DNA from 2 places in the Chitinophaga sp. 180180018-3 genome. Region 1 is predicted to be linked to the other one. Evidence: riboswitches for the same ligand, from Rfam matches in the RefSeq annotation. Region 1 holds a riboswitch; the other holds the start of a gene.

Region 1 (8,021 bases):
AAGGTGTATTATTATCAATCAGAACGGGGACTACCAGGGTTCGTTGTCAACAACAAATTTGGCCATACAGACCGGCTCTGGGACCGGAATTTCTTCGCACAGGGCTCCTACCGGAAGGATATCACGAAACAATACAGCCTGATGCTGAAAGGCAAATACGCCTACGACTATACGCGCTTCCTGGCGCCGGATACCACCCGCTTTTATACAGACAACCACTACTACCAATATGAAACATATTTCTCTATGGCGCATCAGTATGCGCTCACCAATTGGTGGACGGTAGCTCTTTCCGGCGACTTTCAGTGGAATAAACTGAATGCCGACCTGAAAGAATTTACTTATCCTACAAGATATACGACCCTGGCGGCAGCCGCTACGGCAGTGAATTTCAGCCGGCTGAGCGCACAAGCCAGTATCCTCGGTACTTTCGTAAGTGAAAAGGTAAAACAGAATGGCGCTCCTCCCTATCGCCAGGAATTTACACCCGCCATATTTGTTTCCTGGCAGCCCACCGCTTCTCCTGCCTTTAAGCTGCGCGCCTTTTACAAGCGGATCTTCAGGATGCCCACCTTCAATGATCTCTATTATACAGAAATCGGCAACCGCTATCTGAAGCCGGAATTCGCTACCCAATATAACGCCGGCTTTACCTGGACCCGGTCGTTTACAGATAAATGGCTCACCGAAGCTGGTCTCGAAACAGATGCTTACTACAACGAAGTGATAGATAAAATAGTCGCTAATCCCGGAAGCAACCAGGTATTATGGACTATGATGAACCTGGGCAAAGTAAAAATCAGGGGCATCGATGTAAAAGGTAAAGCAGTATGGCAGTTTGGGGAAACGTTACATATTACTTCCCGGCTCACTTATACCTTCCAGCGTGCACAGGATTATTCAGAACCGGATAAGCCTTTTTATAAAAACCAGATCATGTATATCCCGCGCCATAGCGGCTCCCTGATACTGGCGGCCGATTACCATCAGTGGGAAGCCAATTACAGTTTTATTTATACGGGAGAAAGATACAATGGCAAGGAGAATATACCGGCAAACTATGTGCAGCCCTGGTATACACACGACATCTCCCTCGGCAGACAATTCAGTTATAAACATACCCGGTTCCATCTGACAGCACAGGTGAATAACCTCGCCAACCAGTTCTTTGAAGTAGTGATCAGCTACCCGATGCCTGGCAGGAACTACCGGTTCATACTAACAGTAAACATATAAATCAGGCATATGAGATATAAAACATTATGCACACTCGCTATAGTAGCACTGGCCGCCTGCCGCAAGGGCGATCAGGTAGTACCTACCGTGGAAACACCTGTAACAACGCCAACTCCCAATTCCGCTATTGCAGGATTCTATCTGCTGAATGAAGGAAATATGGGTACCAACAAAGCTTCCCTCGATTATTTCGATTACCATACCGGGTTTTATAACAAGAACGTATATACGAAAATAAATCCCGATGTGGTGAAAGAGCTCGGCGATGTAGGAAATGATATTCAGATATATGGCGCCAAAATGTACGCCGTTATCAACACCTCCGATAAGGTGGAAGTAATGGAAGCCACTACTGCCAAACGTCTTGGGCAGATCAATATTCCCAACTGCCGCTATGTTACTTTCGCTAACGGTAAAGCCTATATCAGTTCTTATGCAGGCCCTGTGCAGATCACACCCAACGCACCTATTGGTTACGTAGCAGAAGTAGATACTGCTACATTACAAATCACCCGCAAGGTGATTGTGGGTTATCAACCGGAAGAAATGGCCGCAGTGGGCAACAAGCTTTATGTGGCTAATTCAGGCGGCTACCGCGTTCCGAATTACGACAGTACCGTATCTGTGATAGATCTGACTACTTTTAAAGAGATAAAGAAAATAGATGTGGCCATTAACCTCGACCGGCTAAAGGCTGATCAATATGGCGATATCTATGTCACTTCCCGGGGCGATTACCGGAAAATTCCTTCCAGGCTTTTCCTCATCGACACCCAAACCGATGCCGTGAAACAGCAGTTCCCTATTGCAGCGAGCAACCTCTGGATCTCCGGCGACACAGCCTATGTATACGGATCTGAATACAACTACAATACCTACAAATGGACGATCACCTATAACATGCTCAATGTAAAAACGAACACACTGTTGAATAAAAATTTCATCAGCGATGGTACAGAACAATCCATCCGTATGCCATATGGCGTTGCCGTAAATCCTGTTACGAAGGAGATACTCGTTGCTGATGCCAGCGACTTCGTTTCTTCCGGTACGCTTTACTGCTTTGATCCTTCCGGCAAAAAGAAATGGTCGGTGATCACCGGCCAGATCCCCGGACATATCGTATTCAGGCGCTAATCCAGTCACTATTCCATCTATCATTAATCAATAACACAATCATGAAAAAAAGGTACTTACTTGCTTTTATGTTAACTGCCATTATCGGAGGAAGTTGTTCCAAAGAAGACAGGGTTTCTATCAATACCCCGGACGAAGCGACGGCAGACCGTATGAAATGGCTGAAAATAAGCCCTTCTGTTAACGCGTCCGACAACGCGCAATACACCTGGACCTGGGGAAATGATACCATCGGTACTTCCCGTAACCTGATGTATGCTTTCGATTCCACCGGCAGCTTCTCCATTCAGCTGACAGTTACCAATGGCAACAGCGTAGTGGCCACCAAAAGCATTAAAGTAAATGTAAGCGCCCCGGCTACTGCCTACAAAAATGCAGTCACCAAAGTATTCGACTTCTTCCCTGCTCCCGGCCAGTTTGTGAATAAACTGCCGGAATGGAAAACAGGCGATAAAGATCAACAAATGGCAGATCATGCCCTTGCCGCACTGGCACAGGAAAATATTGTCACCCTTGGCGGCTTCGGCGGCTATGTGGTAATGGGCTTCGATCATACCATTATCAACAAACCAGGTAAAAAAAATCTCCTCATACTTGGCAATGCATTTCCTAACAATGCTGAACCAGGCGTTATCATGGTATCGGCAGATGTAAACGGCAACGGACTGCCGGATGATGAATGGTATGAAATTGCGGGCTCTGAATACAACAACCCCAAAACCATCAAAAACTACCAGATCACCTATTATAAACCGGACGAAAACAAAGCCAAAGTAACAGACCCAAACGATACCTGGTCCAGCGATCTGCAATACATCCGTTGGGAAGATAACCAGGGCAAATCAGGCTACCTGACCAAAAACGTATTTCACGACCAATCCTATTATCCGCTGTGGAAAGGCAACAGCATTACCTTCACCGGTACCCGCCTGCCCGATGATCAGATCAAAAACACTTCCTCTGATCCAAACATGCAGTACTGGGTATCTCCGGCTTTCCCCTGGGGATATGTAGATAACGTTGCCAACGACGATGAAAATGCCAAAATAAAACTCGACTGGGCAGTCGACAAAAACGGCAAACCGGTAAAACTTTACGGTATTGATTTCATCAAAGTGTACTCCAGCATTCGTAAAGAAGCCGGATGGTTAGGTGAGAATTCTACCGAAGTAGGAGGCGTAAGGGATTTGAATCTGAAATAGTTTTTAGTCTTTAGTAAAATGCAGCGGAGATCACAATATAATGTGATCTCCGCTGCATTTTACTAAAGGCTAAAAACTAAAAGCTAAAGACTGTTTCTCATCTCCTTTGCGGCCTGCACCATGTTTTTCAGTGCAACCGCTGTTTCAGGCCACTTGCGGGTTTTCAGGCCACAGTCGGGGTTTACCCAAAGGTTCTTCGCAGGAATTGTTTCCGCTGCCTTCTTCAGTAACAGTATCATTTCTTCTGCAGATGGTTGCCGCGGGGAGTGAATGTCGTATACACCCGGTCCTATTTCGTTGGGGTATTTGAATGCAGAGAAAGCATTCAGCAGCTCCATTTGTGAGCGGGATGTTTCGATGGTAATAACGTCCGCGTCCATGGCAGCGATGTGTTCAATGATATCGTTGAACTCACTGTAGCACATGTGGGTGTGGATTTGTGTTTCGTCTTTCACACCACTGGCGGCGATCCGGAAGGCCTGTACTGCCCATTCCAGGTAGGTGGTCCAGTTTTCTTTTCTCAGCGGTAACCCTTCGCGGATGGCGGGCTCGTCGATCTGAATAACACGTATGCCGGCTTTTTCCAGTGCCACTACTTCATCGCGGATAGCCCAGGCGATCTGGTTGGTAGTAACAGAGCGGGGTTGATCGTCTCTCACAAACGACCATTGCAAAATGGTAACCGGTCCTGTAAGCATCCCTTTCATAAGACGCTGCGTTTGTGCCTGTGCAAAGCTGCTCCAGCGCACCGTCATATCTGCAGGACGGCTCACATCACCGAATATTACCGGTGGCTTCACACAACGGCTGCCGTAGCTTTGTACCCAGCCATGCTGCGTGAACAGGAATCCTTCCAGCTGTTCCCCGAAATATTCTACCATGTCGTTGCGCTCGTATTCTCCATGTACCAGTACATCCAGACCAATTTCTTCCTGCCAGCGTATCACGGATACGGTAGCTGCTTCTATCGCAGCTTCGTATTCACCGATGGTCAGTTCGCCTTTTTTCAGCCGGGCTCTTAACTGGCGTATATCATCCGTTTGCGGGAAAGATCCGATGGTAGTAGTTGGAAACAGCGGTAATCCGAACTTCCGTTGCTGTATTTGCTGACGGGCAGCGAAATCGCTTTTCCGGCGGGCGTCTGCGGCCGTAAAGGCAGCTACTCTTTCTTTCACAGCGTCGCGATGAATCAGGGCAGATACCGCACGCTGGCGGATAGCTTCCTGATTCGCAGCTAACAGCGATTGGTTGCCTTTTACTATCTCCCGTAACTCTCCTAACTCCTGTAATTTCTGTTTGGCAAATGCCATCCAGTTCCGGATTTCCGGCAGTATGTCTGTTTCGTTATCAAGGTCGCAGGGCACGTGCAGCAGCGAGCAGGAAGGAGCCAGCAGCACACGATCTTCACCCAGCGCGGCGATAGCCTTACCTATCAGCTGCAGCGACTTTTCATAATTATTCTTCCAGATATTGCGGCCGTCGATCACGCCTAATGACAACCGGAGATTAGTAGCGGCGATACCGGTTTGCAGGATATCATCGAGCTGCGACGGACAACGTACCAGGTCGAGGTGCAGGGTTTGCACCGGCAAATTCAGCACAGTTGGCAGGTTATCGCCATAGCATTCGAAGTACGACGATAATATAATATGCCGTGCCGGAAACCGTTGATGCAGCTGCTGATATACCTGGCTGAATATATGCCGTACATCGGCGTCCAGGTTCAATGACAAACAAGGCTCATCCAGCTGTATAACGTCTGCCCCTGCTGACGTAAGTTCAGCCAACACCTGAATGTACACTGGCAGTAGCTTGTCGATCAGCGACAACCTGTTGAAGTTTGCCGTCTTTTCCTTACCCAGCAACAGGAACGACACAGGTCCCAGCAATACCGGCTTGGCAGCATAACCTGCAGCCCTGGCTTCGCGGAATTCTTCCACTACTTTGTGGGAATAGTAACTAAAATCCTGACCAGCGCTGAATTCCGGCACGATATAGTGATAATTCGTATCGAACCATTTAGTCATTTCCATGGCGGTGATATCGTGCCCGTTCTGCTGATACCCTCTTGCCATCGCAAATAAAAGGTCTGCTTCATTGATGGATTCATTCCTCAGCACCTCATAACGGGAAGGAATGGCGCCTACCATCAGGGCTGTATCAAGCACCTGGTCGTACAGGGAGAAATCGTTACAGGGGATCAGGTCTATGCCCTGTGCCTGCTGTAGTTTCCAGTTTTCTAAACGGATATGCTTTGCCGTTTCCTGCAGTTCCTGCAGGGTAATTTTTCCGGACCAATAGCGTTCATTGGCCTTCTTCAACTCACGATGGCTACCTATCCTCGGATAGCCCAGATTGTGAATAATCATTACTGTGTGTTTAAAAGTGATACATGCTGTTTAAGTCCTTGTATCTACTACAGTAATACTTTACGGGAGATGTGAAACAGGTGGGAAAAGGTAAAATGCGATCATACCACAGGCTGCCTCGTAGTAACCGGGCACACCTGTTCCGGGTGATGATCACTTACCGAAACCAGACATGCCTCAGTCCACGAAAGCATTGTCAAAGTAAGATAAAGGCAGGTCTCCTGGCTCGCCTGACCGGTAAACGCCTTCCCATTCCGTGGAGGAACAGTGGCATTGTTGTTTACTGGTTGCAGCAAATTTGCTGCTCAGACTTACAGTTGCGGGACAGCCTGTGATTTGCACACAGTTCCCTTTTAATCCCGCCATCCGGCGGGAACCATTATCTGCTTCGATTAGTAATACATAAAGAACAGGCCGCGAAGATAATAAATCCCCGTATCGTTTATCTTTTATTTTAAAAGCAGGCACAACAATTATAGTTCAATAGGAAAAAAGAAAAAAATTCCACTCAATTACTTACTTTAGTGAGTAAATCGAGAATCCAGTGAGCAATGAAGATGTCGTTTTGCTGAGGAAGTTACAGCAGGGAGATACTGGGGCATTTATTACTTTATACAACCAATATCATCCGTCGCTTTACACTTATATTCTCCACTTCATTAATATCCCTGAACTTGCAGAAGATGTACTGCAGGAGGTATTTACCAAGATCTGGGAGATAAGGGAGCGGATCAATCCTGAGCTGTGTTTCAGCGGCTATCTTTACCGTATTACCCGTAACCGTGTATTTAAATTACTGAAGAAGATATCGGCCGACGAGCAACTCCGGACGCAAACGATGCAGGAACTGCACCGGCAAACCGAAGATGCGGATACCCGCCTGCTTTGGAAGCAATACGAATCCCTTTTGCATGAAGCCATTGCCCAGCTTCCCCCTCAGCGCCAGCGTGTTTTCAGGCTGTGCAGGGAGGAAAGTAAAAGTTATGAGGAAGTGGCTACGGAACTGGGGATTTCCAGGAATACTGTGAAAGAGCATATGGTCTTGGCGATGAGGAGTATACAGTTTTTTTTGTATAAGCATACGGATGGGGTGTTTCCCATCCTCTTATTTTCCGCGATGATCTTAAGCTACGAAAAAAATTAAAAAAATTTTTCTTACCGACCCACCCTATTCTCTTCCCCCGGGATAGTATTATATATGCCCGTAGAAAAGAACAGTGAATATTATCAACTATTGCTACAACGCTGGCAGCAGCGCAAATGCAGTCCGGACGAGGCACTGGAACTAATGGACTACCTGCAGCAGAACGGCGCCAACCGGATCCTGCTGAGCGAAATGCAGGCAGCTTTCTACCAGGTGAAACCGGACGGCTCCCCCGACTCAGGCGAATACAGTGCCCGGGTCAGGGAGGAACTGCTGAAACGCATTCAATCGACCCCGGTAAAGCTTATGCCCCCGGGGCACCAGAACAGAGCCCGGTTCAGATACGCGGCCGCGGCGGCAATAGTGATAGGTATATCTCTCCCTACAGCATGGTACATCTGGCAAAAACAAACAAAAGGGCAAAAACCAATAGCGGCCAAAACAGCCACCCCAACGGATGTATTACCCGGCAAAAACAAAGCAGTACTGACGCTGGCCAACGGCGAAAAAGTGGTGCTCGACAGCACGGGTATGCAGCAACTGGCACAACAGGGTAACAATACCACCGTGAATAAAAACGGGCAACTGGTATATATAGCCTCTTCCAATGATTCGCAAAGCCCGGTGTATAACACCCTCACTACGGCCGCGGGCGAAGCCTTTCCACTCGTGCTGGCCGATGGCAGCCGCGTATGGCTGAACGCAGCCTCCTCTATCAGGTTCCCGGTAAGCTTTAGCAGTAATGAGCGGGTAGTGGATCTCAGCGGCGAAGCCTATTTCGAAATCAGGAACGACGCACACCGGCCCTTTCGCGTTAATGTGAATAAAATGTCGGTAGATGTGCTGGGCACCAGCTTCAACATCAACGCCTATCCCGATGAAAACACCATTAATACCACTCTTCTCGAAGGAGCGGTGAAAGTCAACAGCGGT
Region 2 (8,021 bases), 220 kb from region 1:
GCAGCCTGGGGAGGGCATTTTGAAGCATATCAATGATTGGCTGAAAGGTGGAGCGTTCCGATAGACTATAACTCACTATTTCCCCATTGTACAGATCCATTATAGGAGAAAGATAGAGCTTTTGATCTCCTACCACAAACATGGTTACATCTGTAACCCATTTTTGGCAGGGCTTCTCTGCTTTAAAATCCCTCTTTAGCAGATTGGGCGCGATTCTGCCCTGCTGCCCTTTATAAGATCTGTATTTTTTTACCCTGACCAGGCTTTTCAAATTACAGGCCCTCATCATTTTCAGTACTGTCTTGTGATTAATTTCCCTGCCTGATCGCCTCAATGCTGCTGTTATGCGTCTGTAGCCATATCTACCTTTATGCTGATGATAAAGCGCTGTTATTGCTCCTTTTAATATGGCATGTTTATCAGGTACTGACACTTGTTTGAGATAGTAATAATAAGTACTTCGAGCCATCCCTGCCACCTTCAGCAGTAACTCCAATGAATAATGCGGCCTTAATTCTCTGATGGCTCTTGCCGCTTGTTTTGATCCTGAGCGGCTTTCTCTTCCTGAATTAAGGCATCCAACTTTTTTAGGTAGGCATTCTCCGCCCGCAAATACAACAGCTCTGCCTCTAAAGCCGCTAGTTTGGCCTGTGTTGGATCTGTTACTGGTTTTTTACTCTTTTTCGATTTTTTTGTCATCGTCGAACTTTTTCGGCCTCTTGTCTCTTTTAACAACCCGGCAGCTCCCTCTCGTTCATACTTTTTAAGCCATCGACCAACTATATTATCCTGGGTAATACCAAAAATCATGGCTGTTTGCATTAAAGATAACCCCTTTTCAAACATATACTGGAGCACCTGGAATTTAAATGTTCCTGTATAATTACCTGGGCGCTGCTGTAATCCTGCTTGTCCATGAAGCTTATAAAGATTGACCCAACGGTGAATTGTGGTATCGGTGCCTCCGATCTTGCGGGCAGCTGAGCTAAATGTGTCATGACCTGACAGTACGGACTTAACTGCTATTTGCTTTTGCGCTAAACTGTATTTGATTCGCTTATCCATAAAAATGCCCCCATAAAGTGTCTAACTTTTTGGGGGCACTTCAACCATTATCTGCTAAAGTCTTCGCTCTGTTTCGTAATTCCTAATTCGTAATTCTTTTAATTCTGAAATACGGGCATCGCCGGGAAATACCAACCATTATACGTCAGCGTTTCTTTCAGCGTTGCTGTGGGAGCATCGTAAAGGAGTACCCGGTTTACGTCGCCGGAAAAGGCGCCGTTGATGGTAGTGACAACCAGTTCATTCCTGTCTTTGTTATACGCTGCGCCGGCGCCGTAGAAGTACTGGCCGGAGGGCAGGGTAATGTACGGAGAAGAAAGAGAAGCAGGATTACCTATTACGTAGCGATAAAGCTGCGTACCTCCTGCGAAACCATTGTTACGCACAATGTAAATGGCATTTTCCTGGGTGGAGGCAGTAATGCATGCATGACGCCAGGCTCCCCAGGGAGAGGATACTGTGAACGGCAGTTTAATGGCTGTACGGGCCAATGAAACCGGATCTATGCGGATCAGGGAGTCGGCAGTGGTGGCGTAAATACCTCCGTCTTTACCCGCAGCAAAAGCAAGGTAGGCGGCGCCGAAATTTTTAGCAACCGCATAGTTACTGCTGTTTAGGGCTACGATACCGTCTGTGGCGGAGAGCACGAATACGTAACTTCCGGCAAGGATCATATCGCCGGTATAACCGTTAACTCCATTGACTTTTGAGCCTACTGTCAGGGAAGGCAGGGATACCGGGTATACGCCGTCGCTGGCGCTAAGCAGGCCTCTGCTGGCATCCACTCCAATGAAGGCATGACCATCGTTGCCCGGCAGTGTGCTGATACGGCCGGTTTCTACCAGGCTACCGGCATCCGTTACTACCATTGGGCCACCAGCTTTTATTACGATATACAGTTTGCCATTGAATACCGTAGCATATTGCAGTGTGTTGGATGGCCCGCCCAGGGTGCCCCCCGGGTTGGCCTGGGAATAAACGTTGTACACCAGGCTATCGCCGCTATAGGAATAGAAGTGAAGGTCGCCGGTACCATGACCGAACCAGCCTTCATTGGCAATGAAGAAGCCATTGGCATAGGTGCCACTGACAAGCGCAGTACTGGCATTAACGGCACTTAGGCTGCTTTTTTCTTTCAGGCTGGCAGGTTGCACCAGGTCCTGTTTCTGACAGGAAGCTACAAACAGCGCTACGGCTGCAAATAGGGAAAAAACTAGGTTTTTTTTCATATACTATTATTTGGGTTAAAAAAACAGGCCTGTTATTCCCGGCCAGGCAGCGGCATAAGGAAAGAGTCAGTATACCAGGGATGGCCCGGCATATCACGCCCAGGGGTAAATGATTGAAATAAAACAGAATATAATGCCGACAGGCTTACATTCTCCGCCTTTCACCCGAAAGCACTGAATGATAATTACAGCTGGCAGGTCTTCTGGCTCTCCTGCTTTTCCGGGAACCTTCCCATCCGCCGGAGGCGGACAGTGGTATGGAGTATATCCGGAAAAACAATTGCAGGATTACAGCTACGGGGATAGCTCCGGTTTTGCACCGGATTCCCTTTTAATCCACCCGGAGGTGGAACCAATTGTGGGTGCAAACGTACGCCAAGTATTATTAAAATCCAAAATGCTATATTTCTGCTAACAATAGGGGCAGCAGGTTAAAATATCAACGGGATTTTATACATTCGGGTCAATTTATCACCTTTATGCGTTATTGGGGCCTAATTCTCCTTCTTTTTTGTACCGCTTGCCGGCGGGATGGGTCTGATGCCCAGGCGCTCAGATGTAATGCGGAAATTGGCATTGCAAACTTTGATCAGGTGAAAAAATCTCTTACTTATGAAAATGTGAGAAGCATTTTTAAACAGGAGGGAGAACTCTTCAGCGACAATGGTGTAACAAAGATCTACAAGTGGTACTATGTATGCAGCGGTTTGAAGAGATATGTGCAATGCCAGTTTCAGAACGGCCAGGTAACCCTGGTTGCCATGACGCTTACGCGAGACATTTGTGCTTATAACCTGTCGGTGAACTACCCGAAAGTGCAGCACGGAATGACCTATGCCCAGGTGAAACATGTATTTGGCGCCGATGGCGATAACTTCCGTAACGACTATCAATACCGGCCCGGCGGACATGATACCCGATACTACCGCTGGTATAACTGCGATGCACCTGCGAAATATGCCGAGGTATGGTTTTCTGCTGATACGGTGGTACTTACCAGGAAATTGCTCTGATATCCGTCAGGGTTTCATTTGCCATGATTTTGTTTTAGTAAATGCTCTTAATCCCTGATGGGATAAAGTTGTTCCAAAGCCGGAATGCTTTCTGCCACTCCAAGGAACACCCGCAGAAACGCGATCGCAACAATTCCAATAACCGGTTCCGGAATTAATCGCTGCCAGGATCTTTTGTGCCCTGTCGCCATCGCTGGAGTATACAGATGCAGTGAGGCCGTATTCCGTATCATTCATCAGTTTAATAGCTTCCCCATCGTTTTGTACTTTCATGATGCCGATGACAGGGCCAAAGCTTTCTTCCCGCATTATTTTCATGTTGTTATCCACATCGGTCAGGATAGTGGGTTCAAAATAGTTTCCTTCGTGTTTGATGCGTTTTCCGCCCAGCAACAGTGTTGCGCCCTTTGCCCTGGCCTCATTCACATGTAGCTCCAGCACTGCGAGCTGGTCGGCCCGGGTAATTGCACCGAAGTATACGCCTTCGTCTGTAGGGAAACCCAGTTTCCACGACCTGACTGTTTTTACAAAAGCATCTATATACGCATCATACACTTTTTCATGTACATAAATCCGTTCTACAGCGCAGCAACTCTGGCCATTGTTATAAAAGGCGCCATCGGCGGTGGCGGCAGCTACAGCAGCAATATCCGTGATATCGTCTGCCACGTACAGCGGATCTTTACCACCCAGTTCCAGCTGGCAGGGAACCATTTTTGACGCCACCTTTTCGTAGATGTGTTTACCTGTTTTGTAAGAGCCGGTAAAGAAATAACCATCGTAATCCTGTGTCAGCAGATATTCACCTACCGCTTTATCCCCCACGGCTACTTTGAATGCAAGTTCATTCACGCCCGCCTGATACAGCAGTTTTTCTATCTCAAAACCTGTGAGAATAGCGTATTCCGAAGGTTTGTACATCACAGCATTACCCGCCAGCAATGCCGGTACAAAAACATTTACGCCAACCAGATAAGGATAATTCCAGGCAGAGATGTTGCAGATGATACCGAGCGGTTCATATGATATTTTTTCACGGAGTGCAGGCGTATCCGTTACCCATTCGTCCGACAGATACCTGAGGGCGTTATCTGTCATCCATTGTACACGTGCACAGGCGCCTTTGATCTCATTGCGCGACTGTTGCATAGGTTTTCCGACTTCCTTGGTCAACAGGCCTGCAAGTCTTTCGGTATGCCGTTCCAGGAGCATGTTGAATCGCTCCAGCTTTTTTATTCTCTCTTCAAGTGGTACAGCGGACCATTGTGCCCGGCCATACCTGAGAAGATGCATTTTATCGATGAGTATTGGAGAAGTATCTTCCCGCAGATAGCTGAGCACAGCTCCGGTAGATGGATTAATCATTTTCATTTGTGATAATTTCTAACAGCCTGAATAAATTGTTTTTTGATAGCGGAAGACAGGGGATTACTTTCTTTTTCCGGCATTCTTTCGGGATGCCACTGCACGCCTATCATAAAGCCTTTCCCTGTTTTATCCCTGAACTCTATTCCTTCAATGATAGCATCGCCGGTGGCCGAAGTGGCGCTGATCATCAGGTTATGCCCCAGGTGTTCCGGATCAATACCCTGATGATGTGCGCTGTTGACCTGTCCGTTTTCAACGCCTGTGATAGCGTATAGCAGGGAATCTTTCCGGATGTTCACATCGTGTATCTTATCGGCCTTGTCTTTTTTGTGGATAAGATTCGCTGTTGCGCCAATATCTTCATACACCTTACCACCTTCCAGGATATTAATATATTGCAGGCCACGGCAAATACCCAATACAGGTATCTGTTGTTCCTGGGCGTATTCATATATCCTTTTTTCGAAAGCATCGCGTTCGGGTAAAAATCTTTCTGGTTTGTACGGGTATTGTTCTGCACCTCCATACAGTGATGGCAATACATCTATGCCTCCGGTCAATACAAACCCATCGCAGGTATAGATATCCTGCTCATTACGCTCAACAAAAGAAAGCGTAACAATTTCCACATCTTCTCCCAAATCTTCCGGTTGAAACCAATGTGGATAATTATGGAAGTTCGTTTCCGTAAAACTGATACCTATCCGTTTCTTCATCACTAAAATGCATTTTGGTATAATTGCCTGAAATCATTTCTGCTCACGGGTTTAGGGTTATTAGGATGAGCAAAGTCGGCAATGGCAAGGTCGGCGAGCGTTTCAATATGTTCTTGTTTAACACCGATATCCCGCAGGTGATGTGGAATATTCACCCTGCTGTTCAGGTCGAACAGGTATTTTACCACTGCCTCTCCGGTTTCTTCCTTCAGCTCCAGTGTTCTGGCGATACGCCGGAATTTATCTTCAAATCCTGCGATATTGAATTGCATACCATAAGGAATGTTCACCGCATTGGCGAGGCCATGATGTGTATCCAGTAAGGACGACAGGGGATGAGCCAGGGAATGTACCACTCCCAGTCCTTTCTGAAAAGCGATAGCGCCCATCATGGAAGCCATGAGCATATTGCTTCTGCTTTCCATGTCGGGGTTGTTCACCGCTTTATCGAGGGAGAGGTGGATGAGCCGCATACCTTCGAGGGCAATGCCATCGCAGAGTGGATGATAATTTTTCGCGAGGAATGCTTCCATGTTGTGCGTAAGTGCATCCATGCCGGTGGCGGCGGTGACAGCGGGGGGCAGTTCCATTGTGAGCGCAGGATCTGCAAATACGATCCGGGCCATCAGTTTCGGCGAAAACAGGATCTTCTTCTGATGTGTTTCATCGTCGGCAATGATAGCACTGCGGCCTACTTCGCTGCCGGTGCCGGCAGTAGTAGGTATAGTGATAAAGGGAGGCACATCGTTGGTGACATATATATCGCCGCCGATCAGGTCGTCGTATTTGAAAAGATCTTCCCGGTGATGTACACGCAGCGCGATCGCCCTCGCCACATCCAGTGCTGCGCCACCACCAACGCCGATGATACAGTCCCGTTGTGTTTGATCCCAATGTTCCGTGCCTTTATACACATCGCTCTTCACCGGATTTTTATGAATATCGCTGAATACTTCAGCTGCAATATGATGTGCCTGCAAATCGGCAATAATAGCTTTGAAAAAAGACAATCCGGCTACGACAGGATCGGTCACCACCAGTGGTTTTGATAATCCGTTTTTCTGCAACCAGGCGGGCAGTTCCCGAACGACGCCTGCGCCGAAGCGGATAGTAGTAGGAAAATTGAACTGAGCGGTCATAATGCTGAAGCTTAGATGATTTCAAAATATCTTTTAAGTTCCCAGTCGGTAACGGCTTTGGCATATTGTCGCCATTCCCATTCCCTCGTGAGTGTAAAATGTTCCACAAACTGCTCGCCGAACAATTCTTTTGCCAGCGCTGAATGTTTCATCTGCTGCGTGGCAATATGAAGGTTCTGTGGTAATACACCATTTGAAGTGTCGAGGTACCCATTACCCGTGGTAATTTTTTTCTCAAGAGGCATTTTATTTTTCACGCCGTATAATCCTGCAGCCAAACAGGCGGCCAGTGCGAGGTAAGGATTGGTGTCGGAGCCAACTACCCTGGTTTCGAGGCGGGAAGCCTTTGCAGAGCCGGGTAGCGCCCGTAATGCCACGGTGCGGTTATCGATACCCCAGGTAAGCGTAGTGGGCGCCCAGGCGCCTTCCACGAGGCGTTTATAACTGTTGATGGTAGGAGCCAGCATGGGCAGTATATGTGGCAGGCAATACAGTTGTCCGGCTATATAGCTTTTCATGATGCCGCTCATTTTGTGAGGATCTTTTTCATCGTGAAAAAGATTATGCTGACGGTCGGGTTCCCACAGGCTCTGGTGAACATGCCCGCTGCATCCCGGAAGGTTTTCATTGATCTTGGCCATGAATGTAGCCATGATACCGTGCTGGTAGGCGATTTCTTTCACCGCTGTTTTGAATAATACTGCCTGATCCGCTGCTTCAAGTGCAGCTGCGTAGCGGATGGCCGCTTCGTACACACCGGGCCCTGTTTCCGTATGCAGCCCTTCCATGGGAATGTCGAATTTTACGAGCAACTCAAACAGGCGGCTCATGTATTCGTTTTTCAAAGTGCTGCGCAGAATGGAGTAGCCAAACATACCTGGACTGAGTGGCGTGAGATCACGGAAATGTTTCTGGTTGGCGGTATCGGGAGTTTCCGTGAAATTGAACCATTCAAACTCCTGCGAGAAGTAAGGGAAAAAGCCCTGCTGCCCGGCATGCGCTATTACTTTTCGCAGTAGCTGCCGGGGGCATGTATATACAGGAGCATCATCCGGGGTTACCAATTCTCCCAAAAAAAAGGGCAGATCGTTCTCCCAGGGAATCCGCCGGAAAGTGTTAAGATCTATTTTCACAAGTGCATCCGGGTATCCCGTATGCCATCCGGTGTATTTCACGTTATCATACACCACATCTCCCATATCCCAGCCGAAAGTAACGTCGCAGAAACCGAGTTTGCTTTCAGTAACAGAGATGAATTTATCTGCAGATATATACTTGCCTCTCAATACGCCATCGATATCCGATATAGCGATCTTTACTTTACCGGAAGGATGCTGCTTTACATATGCTAATACTTCTGAAGTGGTCATGTGTGCGCAGGTTTAAAGAGTTTGTAGAACAGGAACGTAATAGCGAGGAGGGAAAAATAGATCAGACCAAGTGTTACATTGAAAATAAACATGGCAATGATAGAGACGGTGGAAATGAGCA

Evidence for each region. A riboswitch is a leader RNA that binds a small molecule or an ion and turns the genes downstream of it on or off. The one in region 1 is predicted to bind cobalamin.
Region 2: another riboswitch for cobalamin. It lies ahead of UNH61_RS03575 (DUF5074 domain-containing protein); the one in region 1 lies ahead of metE (5-methyltetrahydropteroyltriglutamate--homocysteine S-methyltransferase).

Annotation. Positions count from the first base shown of each region.
Region 1 is NZ_CP140772.1:1,096,104-1,104,124, reverse strand. It holds gene UNH61_RS04485 (TonB-dependent receptor) at 1-1,236, shown strand, start outside; gene UNH61_RS04480 (DUF5074 domain-containing protein) at 1,246-2,373, shown strand; gene UNH61_RS04475 (PKD domain-containing protein) at 2,415-3,575, shown strand; gene metE (5-methyltetrahydropteroyltriglutamate--homocysteine S-methyltransferase) at 3,659-5,944, opposite strand; cobalamin riboswitch at 6,138-6,340, opposite strand; gene UNH61_RS04465 (RNA polymerase sigma-70 factor) at 6,489-7,088, shown strand; gene UNH61_RS04460 (FecR domain-containing protein) at 7,143-8,021, shown strand, end outside.
Region 2 is NZ_CP140772.1:873,904-881,924, forward strand. It holds gene UNH61_RS03565 (IS3 family transposase) at 1-496, opposite strand, end outside; gene UNH61_RS03570 (helix-turn-helix domain-containing protein) at 511-1,065, opposite strand; gene UNH61_RS03575 (DUF5074 domain-containing protein) at 1,164-2,294, opposite strand; cobalamin riboswitch at 2,470-2,666, opposite strand; gene UNH61_RS03580 (hypothetical protein) at 2,888-3,307, shown strand; gene UNH61_RS03585 (aldehyde dehydrogenase family protein) at 3,314-4,678, opposite strand; gene UNH61_RS03590 (gamma-glutamyl-gamma-aminobutyrate hydrolase family protein) at 4,675-5,391, opposite strand; gene UNH61_RS03595 (iron-containing alcohol dehydrogenase) at 5,394-6,530, opposite strand; gene UNH61_RS03600 (glutamine synthetase family protein) at 6,542-7,900, opposite strand; gene eat (ethanolamine permease) at 7,897-8,021, opposite strand, start outside.